DNA from 2 places in the Bradyrhizobium algeriense genome. Region 2 is predicted to be linked to the other one. Evidence: riboswitches for the same ligand, from Rfam matches in the RefSeq annotation. Region 2 holds a riboswitch; the other holds the start of a gene.
The links. Region 2 has a riboswitch for thiamine pyrophosphate ahead of V1286_RS29150 (O-methyltransferase). Riboswitches for the same ligand answer to the same signal wherever they lie in the genome.
Positions count from the first base shown of each region.

Region 1: another riboswitch for thiamine pyrophosphate. It lies ahead of V1286_RS04640 (FAD-dependent oxidoreductase); the one in region 2 lies ahead of V1286_RS29150 (O-methyltransferase).

Region 1 is NZ_JAZHRV010000001.1:951,762-957,921, reverse strand. It holds partial or broken gene V1286_RS04655 (ATP-binding protein) at 1-740, shown strand, start outside; gene V1286_RS04650 (hypothetical protein) at 750-944, opposite strand; gene V1286_RS04645 (transglycosylase SLT domain-containing protein) at 1,315-1,839, shown strand; TPP riboswitch at 1,936-2,073, shown strand; gene V1286_RS04640 (FAD-dependent oxidoreductase) at 2,061-3,071, shown strand; gene thiS (sulfur carrier protein ThiS) at 3,062-3,259, shown strand; gene V1286_RS04630 (thiazole synthase) at 3,447-4,229, shown strand; gene V1286_RS04625 (thiamine phosphate synthase) at 4,216-4,824, shown strand; gene thiC (phosphomethylpyrimidine synthase ThiC) at 4,960-6,160, shown strand, end outside.
Region 2 is NZ_JAZHRV010000001.1:6,028,534-6,034,693, forward strand. It holds gene V1286_RS29135 (isochorismatase family protein) at 1-280, shown strand, start outside; gene V1286_RS29140 (Bug family tripartite tricarboxylate transporter substrate binding protein) at 434-1,402, shown strand; gene V1286_RS29145 (hypothetical protein) at 1,736-2,014, shown strand; TPP riboswitch at 2,256-2,350, shown strand; gene V1286_RS29150 (O-methyltransferase) at 2,340-3,011, shown strand; gene V1286_RS29155 (Bcr/CflA family efflux MFS transporter) at 3,348-4,553, shown strand; gene V1286_RS29160 (LysR substrate-binding domain-containing protein) at 4,877-5,770, opposite strand; gene V1286_RS29165 (sulfite exporter TauE/SafE family protein) at 6,099-6,160, shown strand, end outside.

The DNA.
Region 1 (6,160 bases), 5.1 Mb from region 2:
CGGCGCCGCTGCCCGAACGCGGGCCGGAGGAAATCCGCTCGGTCGCGCGCGCGCTCAATCGCATGCGCCAGCGCATCACCGGCCTGATCGACGACCGCACAAAAATGCTCGCCGCGATCAGCCACGATCTGCGCACGCCGATTACGAGAATGCGTCTGCGCTCCGAGTTCATCGAGGACGAGACCCATCGCAGCCGCATGCTCGACGATCTCGACCAGATGCGCTCGATGCTTGAGTCCGTGCTGTCGTTCCTGCGCAACGGCCGCAGGTTAGAGGCCATGACGCTGGCCGACATCGCCAGCACGCTGCAGCTCATCACCGACCAGTTCGCCGACATAGGCCGCAAGGTCGCCTATGACGGCCCCGCGCATGCCATGGCCACGGTGCGGCCCGACGACCTGCACCGCGCCGTCACCAATCTGGTGGAGAATGCCGTGAGATTCGGCGCCGAAGCGGTGATCCGCCTTCGCGTCTCGGCGGATCAACTCACCATCGACGTCGAAGACGACGGCCCCGGCATTTCGGATGCGCAAAAGCAGAATGTGCTGGAGCCGTTCGTGCGCGGCGACGAGGCCCGCAATATGGACGAAGCGGCGGGCTTCGGCCTTGGTCTATCGATCACCAACGCCATCGCAACGGCGCATGGCGGCACGCTGTCGCTGCACGACCGGCAGCCGCATGGACTGGTGGTTCGGATGCGATTGCCGATTCACCAGAACAGCGGCCGCGCTGCGGCCTAGATCATTGCTTCAGGCTGCGAGCGCGTCGGGATCCGCTTCCTCGTAGATTGCGATCGCCTCGAAGCGATAGTCGCAGGCGCGGCAGAACCAGAGGAAGGATGTGCGGCCCGGACTGCTCTCGACCCAATCGGGTCTTGCGATCGGCTTGCCGCACTGGGCGCAGGGATTGCCGTGAGGCAGATAGCTGGTATCGAGTCGAGCCATGACGCATCTCCCTTTTGACGTCTTGCTTTCGACGTCTTGCTGACGACGTTTTGCTTAATCGATGATTGGTTATGTCTTTGAATGAGACAGGATTGCTGTCGAAATTGAACATTCTGGCGGCAACGCTTGTACGCTTTCATCGATTCATTTGCACGACAATCATGCGCGTCCGCATGACGCAGATTCACGTAACAGAAGCGATGCATCGCACTGACAATTTCGGCGTCACGATCGCCCGGGTCCGTTAACGCGTGCGCCAGCTACGGACATCCCGCCGCGATATCGTCGGTTTTTCGCCACATCTGTGCCCGGTAATGGAACTACCGAAAAGCCGATCGTTAACGCGCCCTCTCCGCCGAGATTTGTTTTCATGAAAAGTTTGCCGAAATTTGCGCTCGCCAGCATGGCGGCGCTGCTGATGTCACCTGATGCGATGGCGCAGAGCCGCGCGCAGTATGAGAGCATGGTCGCAAGCCATGCGCGAGCAAACAACGTGCCGGAAGCGCTGGTGCACCGGGTGATCGTGCGCGAGAGCAAGTATCATCCAAGCCTCGTCGGGCGCGGCGGCACCATCGGGCTGATGCAGATCAAGCTGCCGACCGCGCGCGGCCTCGGCTACACCGGCGACGCCGCGGGCCTGCGCGATCCCGACACCAATCTCGCCTGGGGCATCAAATATCTGGCCGGCGCCTACCGCGCCGCCAACGGCGATCACAGCCGAGCCGTGCGTTATTATGCGGGCGGCTATTACTACGCTGCAAAGCGCCAGCGGCTCGAGCAGCCGAAGCTCACCGCGCCGGTGCTCGCGAGTGGTGCGCCGCCGAAAATCGTCGCCAAGCCCGTCGAAACGGCGAAAACGCCCGCTGAGGCGAACGCAATGCAGACCTCCCAGTAGCGCGGTTTTGGGCCCGGCTGCGCCGCGTCCGGGGCACGGCAGCGGTGCAGTTCCCGCAAAGCCGCGTTGACACCTCCGCCCAACTGCCTACATTAGCCCTGTTCCGAGGGGTGCTCCGATGAGGAGCTGAGATACCGCAAGCTTGGGCAGCTCTACTGAGGCGCCCAGGACCGCGGTGACCCTTTGAACCTGATCCGGGTCATGCCGGCGAAGGGACAGGGATGTACCAGAAGTCAGATCCGCGGGGGGATTCTCCCGTTTCCATCATCGGCGCGGGCATTGCTGGCGCATGGCAGGCGCTGCTGTTCGCCCAAGCCGGCCATGCCGTCACCTTGTATGAGCGCAGTGACGCCGATATGACGCTTTCCACCAGCCACTGGGCCGGCGGCATGCTGGCCCCCTGGTGCGAGGCCGAGACCTCCGAGCCCGTGATCGGCCGGCTCGGCATCCGCTCGCTCGATCTGTGGCGCGAGCATTTTCCCAATACCCCCTTCAACGGTTCGCTGGTCGTGGCGCATGCGCGCGACCGCGCCGATTTCGAACGGTTTGCGAAGCTGACCACCGGCCATGTCAGGCTCGACGCGGGCGGTTTACGCGACCTCGAACCGTCGCTGGACGGCCGTTTCCGCGACGGCCTGTTCTATGCCGGCGAGGGCCATGTCGAGCCGCGCCGCGTGCTGCCCGAACTGCATGCCCGCATCGAAGCCGCCGGCGGCATCATCAAGTTCGACTGCGATGCCGATGCCGACGACCTCGACGGCATCGTGATCGACTGCCGCGGGCTGTCGGCGCGCGACGAGCAGCCCGAGCTGCGCGGCGTCAAGGGCGAGATGATCATCATTGAGACAAGCGAGGTCGAACTGTCGCGCCCTGTGCGGCTGATCCATCCGCGCTGGCCGCTCTACGTGATCCCGCGGGGCGACAACAAGTTCATGCTGGGCGCGACCTCGATCGAGGCCGAGGACACCGGCGTCAGCGTGCGCTCGGCGCTGGAGCTGCTAGGCGCCGCCTATGCGGTGCATCCGGCCTTCGCCGAAGCGCGCATCGTCGAGTTCGGCTCGGGCCTTCGTCCGGCCTACCCGGATAATCTGCCGCGCATCACGGTCGACAAGAAGATCGCGGTGAACGGGCTCTATCGCCACGGCTTCCTGCTGGCCCCTGCGCTCGCCGAGCTGACGCTCGGCTATGTCCAGCGCGGCGCGATCGACAATGAGGTGATGCGATGCGTGTGACCGTCAACGGCGAAGAAAGGGAGATCGCTTCTTCCCGCGTCGACGCCCTGCTTAACGAGCTCGAATATGAGGGCACGCATTTCGCGATCGCGCTGAATTACGACGTGCTGCCGAAAAGCCGCTGGGCCGAGACGACGCTCAAGAGCGGTGACGAGATCGAGATCATCACGCCTCGGCAGGGAGGGTGAGGATGGGCGCGCGCTCCCTCCTTCTTAACCTCGCCCCGCTTGCGGCGAGAGGTCGGATCGCGTTTACGATCCGGGTGAGGGGGTACAGGTCCATCAATAGATCACAATCGCGGAGAGAGCCCCTCACCCCAACCCTCTCCCCGCAAGCGCGGGGCGAGGGAGCAAACCGGAATCGCGGAGACGCGCAATGCTGAACTTCTACGGCAAAACCTTCTCCTCCCGCCTCCTGATCGGCAGCGCGCTCTACCCCTCGCCGGCGATCATGCAGGACGCGATCCGCGCGTCGGGGGCCAACATCGTCACCGTGTCGCTGCGGCGCGAGGCCGCTGGCGGCAAGACGGGCGACGCGTTCTGGTCGCTGATCCGCGAGCTTGATGTCACGGTCCTGCCGAACACCGCCGGCTGCCGCAGCGTGCGCGAGGCGGTGACCACGGCAAAACTGGCGCGTGAATTGTTCTCCACGCCCTGGATCAAGCTGGAGGTGATTGCCGACAACGACACGCTGCAGCCCGACGTGGTTGGCCTGGTCGAAGCCGCCGCCATCCTGATCAAGGACGGTTTTGAAGTATTCCCCTACTGCACCGAAGACCTTTCGGTCGCGATGCGGTTGGTCGATGCGGGGTGCAAGGTCGTGATGCCCTGGGCCGCGCCAATAGGAAGTGCAAAAGGCGTCACCAACCGCGACGCGTTGAAACTGATGCGCGAGCGCCTGCCCGACATCACGCTGGTGGTCGACGCCGGCCTCGGCGCACCGTCGCATGCGGCTCACGCCCTCGAACTCGGCTACGACGCCGTGCTGCTCAATACCGCGATCGCAAAAGCCGCCGATCCCGTTGCGATGGCCACCGCCTTCCGCCTCGGCGTGGAAGCCGGCCGCACCGCCTACGAAGCCGGCCTGATGGAAGCCCGCGACTTCGCCTCGCCCTCAACCCCTGTGATCGGGACACCGTTCTGGCATGCCGTATCCTGATAAATTCTATCCCGTGGTTCACAACGTCGCCTGGGTGACGCGGCTGGCGCTGCTCGGCGCCGGCACCATTCAGTTGCGCGCCAAGGACCTCAATGAATCCCAGGCGCTGCAGATCGTGACCGACGCGCTCGACGCCATCAAGGGCACCGAGGCCAAGCTCGTGGTCAACGACTACTGGCGCGCGGCGATCGTCGCCGGCGCAAAGCATCTGCATCTCGGCCAGGAAGATCTCGCGGACGCCGACCTCAGCGAAATCCGCAAAGCCGGACTGACGCTCGGCATCTCCACCCATGACGACGAAGAGCTGGCGATCGCGCTGGCAGCGAAGCCGGACTATATCGCGCTCGGCCCGATTTTCCCGACCACGCTGAAATCCATGCGCTTCGCGCCGCAAGGCATTCCAAAGATCACCGAGTGGAAGAAGCGCATCGGCGACATCCCGCTGGTCGCGATCGGCGGCATCAAGTTCGAGCAATCAGCCGAAATTTTTGCGGCCGGCGCCGACTCGATCGCCGTCGTCAGCGATGTCACCCAGCACGCCGACCCCGATGCAAGGGTGCGGCAATGGCTCGGCCAGAGCGCGGAGGCCGCGTGAAAGATTACGAAACCACCACCAGCGTCATTCCGGGGCGCGCGCAGCGCGAACCCGGAATCTCGCGCCACAACGTCGAGATTCCGGATCGGTCCTTCGGACCGTCCGGAATGACAACAAGATAAAGGAGGATACAGTATGAACATCCGCTCCAATCCCGACACCACCCTACCCGCCGTCACCACCGGGCCCCTTCCCTCGTCCCGCAAAATCTTCGCCACCCCGGACGCCGCGCCCGACCTGCGCGTGCCTCTGCGTGAGATCATTTTGAGCGAAGGCGCCGGCGAGCCGAACCTTCCCGTGTACGACACCTCCGGCCCCTACACCGACCCGACTGTGACCATCGACGTCAACGCCGGCCTGTCGCGCAATCGCCTCGCCTGGGTCAAGGAGCGCGGCGGCGTCGAGGAATATCAGGGCCGCGAGATCAAGCCGGAGGATAACGGCAATGTCGGCGCATCGCACGCCGCAAAGGCCTTCACCGCGCACCACAAGCCGCTGCGCGGCCTCGACGGCCACAAGATCACCCAGCTCGAATTCGCCCGCGCCGGCATCATCACGAAAGAGATGATCTACGTCGCCGAGCGCGAAAACCTTGGCCGCAAGCAACAGCTCGAACGCGCCGAGGCAGCGTTGGCCGACGGCGAAAGCTTTGGCGCCGAAGTCCCCGCCTTCATCACGCCGGAGTTCGTCCGCAGCGAGATCGCGCGCGGCCGCGCCATCATCCCCTGCAACATCAACCACGCCGAACTCGAGCCGATGATCATCGGCCGCAATTTCCTGACCAAGATCAACGCCAATATCGGCAACTCCGCCGTCACCTCGTCGGTGGAAGAGGAAGTCGACAAGATGGTGTGGGCGATCCGCTGGGGCGCCGACACCGTGATGGACCTCTCCACCGGCCGCAACATCCACACCACGCGCGAATGGATTCTGCGCAACGCGCCGATCCCGATCGGCACCGTGCCGATCTACCAGGCGCTGGAGAAGTGCGAAGGCGATCCGGTAAAACTGACCTGGGAGCTCTACAAGGACACGCTGATCGAGCAGTGCGAACAGGGCGTCGACTACTTTACCATCCACGCGGGCGTGCGCCTGCCCTACATCCACCTCACCGCCAACCGGGTCACCGGCATCGTCTCGCGCGGCGGCTCGATCATGGCGAAGTGGTGCCTGGCGCATCACAAGGAGAGCTTCCTCTACACGCATTTCGACGAGATCTGCGACCTCATGCGCAAGTATGACGTCTCGTTCTCGCTCGGCGACGGCCTGCGTCCCGGCTCGATCGCCGACGCCAACGACCGCGCGCAGTTCGCCGAACTGGAGACGCTCGGCGAGT
Region 2 (6,160 bases):
CGATCCTTTTGCCGGCACGGACCTGCAGGCGCGTTTGAAGGAGCTCCAGCCCGACCGGGTCCTGATCACCGGATGGGCAACTGATTTCTGCGTTGATTCCACGGTTCGTTCGACGGTTGCACATCATTACGATGTTGTGGCGGTAGCCGACGGCCACACCCTGAGCGACCGTCCTCACCTCGATGCCCTCAGCATCATTCGCCATCACAATTGGGTCTGGAGCAACCTGATCACCCGGCGTTCCATCAAGGTCGCTGCGACAGATGAATTGCTGCCTTGATCCACGCGTGGCGGGACGGGGTGCAACCGGCTGAATCGGCCGCAACCTCTGGCACCGACGCGCAACAAGCGGCATACTCGCCCCATCACGGACGAACGCGCGGCGCTTCTTGCGAGCCCCGCGCCAAAACAGATCCGGATCAGGGGGGCTTGCATGAAAACGGCACGCACGCTGTTGGCCGCATTAGCGCTGTCGCTGGTACCGGTAGCGGCAACCGCACAAGATTTCCCAAGCAAACCGATCAAGCTGATCGTGCCGTTCCCACCCGGCGGCCCCAACGACATCATCGCGCGCCTGGTCGGTCAGCGCATGTCGGAAATCACGAAGCAGCCGGTTGTAATCGACAATCGCGGCGGCCAGGCCGGCGTGCTCGGCACCGATGCGGTCGCGAAGGCAGCCCCCGACGGCTACACGATCGGGATCGTGAGCGCGAGCGCGCTGGTCATCAACCCGACAATGGAAAAGGTGCCTTACGACGTGACGAAGGACTTTACGCCCGTCACGCTGGTAACGACGGTGCCGGAAATGCTTGTCGTCGCCAGCAACGTTCCCGCCAGCGACATGAAGGAGCTGGTCGCGCTCGCCAAGGCGCAGCCGGGGAAACTCAATTTCGCATCTGCCGGCGTCGGCGGTATGCCGCATCTTGCCGGTGAATTGCTCAAGCAGACGGCCAGGATCGACATCGTGCACGTGCCCTATCGCGGCGCTGCGCCCGCCATCAACGATCTGCTCGGCCAGCAGGTGCAGATGGCGTTCCTCGATTTGCCGGTGCTGCTGCCGCATATCAAGGCCGGCACCCTGCGCCCGATTGCCCTCGGCGCTCCGAAACGCGCGCCCACCTCGCCTGACGTGCCGACCACCGCGGAGGTCGGCATGCCGGACCTCCTGATCGAAAACTGGTACGGCATGGTCGCACCGGGCGGAACGCCCGAGCCGATCGTCGCCATCCTGAACCGCCTCGCCAACGAGGCGATGAACGACCCGCAGGTGAAGCAGAAGCTCGCCGATCAGGGCCTGACGGTCGCCGGCGACACGCCGGGGCATTTTCGCAACTACATCGGAGCGGAGACCCAGAAGTGGGCGCGCGTCATCAAGGCCGCCGGCCTTGCCACGGGCAAGTAACGTCCGGCTTCCCTGTCAGGCATCAGCCAGGCGTCCGCGCAATTCCCCTGCTGTGCCCTAAGAGCAGAAACGAGTCGGTTTAAGGCAATAACGAGTCCACCAGAACGTTGCGGCGCCGGCGTCACCCGCCCGCTCGCCGCGAAAGTCCGGTCCCGCCCAGGAAGCCGACGTAGAACGCAAGTCGCGTTTTCACCCAAAGCAGTCGTCAACTGGCAATGTCAATTGGTATTCGACTTATGCGCCCAGAGTCAGGATAGCAGCGATGACAAAGGCTCGCGCGGTTTTCGTATGAGTTTGAACCATCTGCCTCGTGTTAACGACCAAGAGCCAATCATGTTCGACGATCTGATGACCCTCTTGGTTATTCTGTCTTTCGGCTTTCCCGCCATCCCATGGTTTTTTGGTGCGCGATGGGGGTTGAGAGGAGTTTGGCTCAGTACGGGATTTGCCGTCGTCATCCTACTATGTCTTTTTCCAATATTGTTTTGGGTTGCATGCGGTGCCTGTGGGCAGGGTGCGATAGCCATCTTTGTGCTGGGGCCGATCTGGATTGCTTCGGCATTGCTTACGGTCACTTCGGCGGCGTTCACTTACTACAAATACACGCGCTAATTTCCGCAAGGGCCCGAAGGCGCGGGGGTAACGATACCGCCCGCGCTGGGCGTCGCAGACGAAGTGATTGAGTAAGGCATCAGCGATGTCGGCTCTTGGCACGGAACGGACTAACTGGGCCGGTCTGTTGATGTCCGCTGAGGTAGATCGGAAGTGGACGGCGGAGGGTCAAACGAGAGCTATTGACCCAAAACAGACATTTGATTGCGGTGCTTGACGGCGGCCCGTCGGGCTGAAACGCTTCGTGCGTCCGGGGTGCCTGCTGTGCGGGCTGAGATCATACCCGTTGAACCTGTGTGGGTAATGCCAACGAAGGGAGCAAGCGATGTCCGTTGTCGGCGATCAATATTTGCAGGATCTTCTTGATGTTCTTCATGCTAAGAGCGACGAGCAAGCTGCGTTGATCCGGGCATTCGAGGACCCGGACACCAATGAACATGCACCAAGCGTAGTAGAAATTAGAGCCTTTCGGAGCGATAAGCTTGTCGCGCTTGATCGCGATAAGGCAGAGTTTTGTTACCAGCTATGCCGCGCCAAAAAAGCCTCCACGATCATCGAGGTTGGTACATCGTATGGTGTGTCGACAATCTATCTTGCCGCAGCGGTGCGCGACAATGTTAGTCTATTCGGCGGGGAAGGAGTGGTGATCGGAACCGAGTATGAACCGAACAAAGCGGCCGCGGCACGGGCAAACTTTGCGCAGGCAGGCTTGGGGCGATTTATCAATCTCCGCGAAGGCGATCTTCGCGAGACCCTAAAGCAGATCGACAGGCCAATCGACTTCGTCCTCATGGACGTTTGGATCGCCATGGCACGCCCCGCAATAGAATTGATCGCGCCGCATCTTTCAGACGGTGCGGTTGTGGTATGCGACAACACAAAAGATCATCGAGCGTCCTATGCAGATTATTTCGCGTTTCTTAATGATCCGGTCAACGGCTTCACCACAATGACATTGCCCTTCCAAGGCGGCTTGGAATTGTCGGTTCGGTGCTAAGCACGACGCCCCCTTCCTGAATGCCCGCTGTTGGCCTGCCTCCACCGTTAGTGAGGCGGCAGAGCATCGCATCTCTGTCCGGGGGCCGACATCATCGACCAAACGCACACCCGTTAGGCGCTGCCTCGCCGATCGTTGACACTCACAGAGCGAGTTTCTACACTGGGCGCAGATCATTGGAGATATTCGAGATGACGATCGCAACCGTCGTAGTAGGGCGCTGGCGCATGGACCGGTAACGGCACCAATGCCGGTACCCTGTGCGCCCCCGACAAGTTCGGGGGCTTTTTTTTGAGCAAATTTCTGGCCGGCCTGTCAGATTGAGAAGAGGATACCATGCCTGGAAAAGCCGCAGACCCGCCGGCCCTGATGACCTTGATCGTGCTGAGCGGCCTGTCGGTGGTATCTCTCAACATGTTCCTGCCCTCATTGGCAAACATCGCCAGTGAGTTTCAGGCGGACTATGCGCTCGTCAATCTGTGTATCGCCGGATATGCGGCCGTGAGCTGCGTGCTGCAGCTCGTGATGGGGCCGTTGTCGGATCGCGTGGGCAGGCGGCCTGTGATCCTTGCCGCCTTGCTGCTTTTCCTTGTCGCATCGCTGGGCTGCCTGTTGGCGTCCAACGTCCGGGCGTTTCTCACCTTCCGCCTGATGCAGGCGGTTATCGCCCCCGCCTACGCCGTTTCTGTTGCCATTATTCGGGATGTCTCCGCCGGCAGCAAAGCAGCGAGCTCCATCGGCTACGTGGCCATGACCTCGGCCATCGCTCCCATGCTGGCCCCGATGCTTGGTGGCGCGCTCGATGATCTGTACGGATGGAGGGCCAGTTTCTGGGCTTTTCTCGTCATGGGCGGCGCGACTCTCGCGCTGTGCTGGGTCGATCTGCGGGAGACCAACAAAACGCCCGCAGCTACGTTTACTCGGCAAGTTCGATCGTACGGGACGCTCGTGGGATCAGAGCGCTTTTGGGGTTACGCGCTGTGCATGACGTTTTCCAGGGGGGCGTTCTTCGTCTTCATTGGTGGAGCGTCGCTTGTCGCTGTCTCCACGTTCCGGATTTCCGCCGCACAGCTTGGTTTCTATATGGGAACCATCACAGCCGGTTTTGTTCTCGGTAGTTTTCTGTGCGGCCGCTTCTCCGAACACTATGGGCTCACGACCATGATGCTGACGGGCGGATTGGTCGCATGTGCGGGCTTGATTCTGGGAATCCTGCTTTGCCTTTATGGCGTGGTGAGTTTGCCGATCTATTTCGGCGCCTGTGGTTGCGTTGGTCTCGGCAACGGGTTGGCGATCCCGAGCAGCAATGCGGGTGTCGTCTCGGTTCGGCCGGAAATGGCAGGCAGCGCATCGGGACTGTCAGCTGCGTTGACGGTCGGCGGCGGGGCATTCCTGTCCGCGATCACGGGCATGGTTCTGACCCAAGCGAATGCCGCCCCAACCCTGTTGGCAATGATGCTGCTGTCCTCGGGAATGGGCTTGCTGGCAACGCTGTACGTCATGCGGCTCGACGCGCAAGAGAAACCGCTCGAGCGAGAGTGAGAAGTCGATGCTTGAAAGAATTTTTCCTGTTGGCACGAATGCAAAGTGGCGCGGCCTCCCTGATACTTCCGCTATTGGCCCTTCAGTGACCTGCGAGTCCCTTCCAATGTCCGGAATGCGGCAAAACCGACCGCACTGACGGGACTCAGAATTCGACGACGTCGGACGCCGGGGACTCGTAATCTACTTAAACTAGACTCCAAATCCGTTTGTCAGGCCGACTTGAAAGTATTGGCCTTCATGCTCCGCCAGACTCGTAGTTCGCTTTAAAGCACACCTGCGGCGTCCCCGGACCTTCAGCATTTTCGCTCTCCCTCACATGTTCAGCGTGGCGCGGATTTGCGGAGGTGCTCCGCCAGTTGCTGCGCAGGCCTCGGCAGCGACTTGAAACTGCGGGCGCAGATCACAAGCCGCCGGTTGGCCCAGGAATCCCTGATCCTGATGACATTGATCTTCATTGATCGCGCGCATCGTTTTGCCGCCACTTCAGGCATCACGCCAATCCCGATGCCGGCGGCGACCATCTGGCCGATCGCATCAAAACTGTTCAGCCGTGCACGAAAGCGAAGGCGCGCGCCGAGACGAGCCGCATGTCCACTGATATGGGTGTGCAGCGCAATCGAGCTGATCAGGCCGACGAATTCGCGCTCCACTACTTCGCTGAAATCGACCTGCCGCCGGTTCGCAAGTTCATCGCTCCGCGCGGCGACCAGCACCAGGCGATCTTCGCTGAACGGGCTCCGTTCGATATTGTCTGCAAGCGCGTGCTCGGCGGCGAGCCCGAGATCGGCAGCGCCAGTTACGATCGCTCGGGCGATTTCGGCGCTTTCGCGCTCCTCGACGTCGATCGAAATGTTAGGATGTGCGGCCAGGAAGGCAGCCAGTGCCTTCGGCAGATATTCCGAAAGCCCCGACGTGTTGGCGAGGAAGCGGACGGTGGCCTTCGCGCCACGGGCAAAGGCCAAGAGATCGCCGCGCATCGCCTCCACATTATGGAGCACGATCCTGGCATGATCGAGCAGGCTTTCACCGGCCGGCGTCAGATCGACGCCGCGACGGCCGCGCGTCAGCAGCGCAACGCCCAGCGCCTCCTCCAGTCCCTTGATCCGCTCGCTCGCCGACGCCAGCGCGAGATGAACCCGCCCCGCGCCATTGGTGATGCTGCGCGTCTCGGCCACCGCGACGAAGAGCTGAAGATCGACCAGATCGAAACGCATCGGGATTCCCTACGACTTCGCGCGCGCGTAAGCCGTCATTGCCTGCGACAAACGCGAAGCGTTTGCGCAAGGGAGCGAACGGGTCGCGCGAATGCGCGCCCAGCGACGAGCGCAATGCGCTCGCACTGTGATGACAGGCTCCGCGACGACTTGTCCGCCGTAGCTCAACGAGCGAAGGCGGAAGCAATCCATTCCTTCTTTGTGCTTTGACATGGATTGCTTCGCTTCGCTCGCAATGACGAGGAGACAGATAGCCTTCGCCTTCTCCGAAGGCTATCTCCGGAACCTCCAGATTGTGCCCGATGCGTCGATCGGTCAAGGTCGCCCCATGTTCGATTCCCTGCTTCTCCTCGTCACCGCCACCTTCCTGCTCGCGGGCTTCGTGAAGGG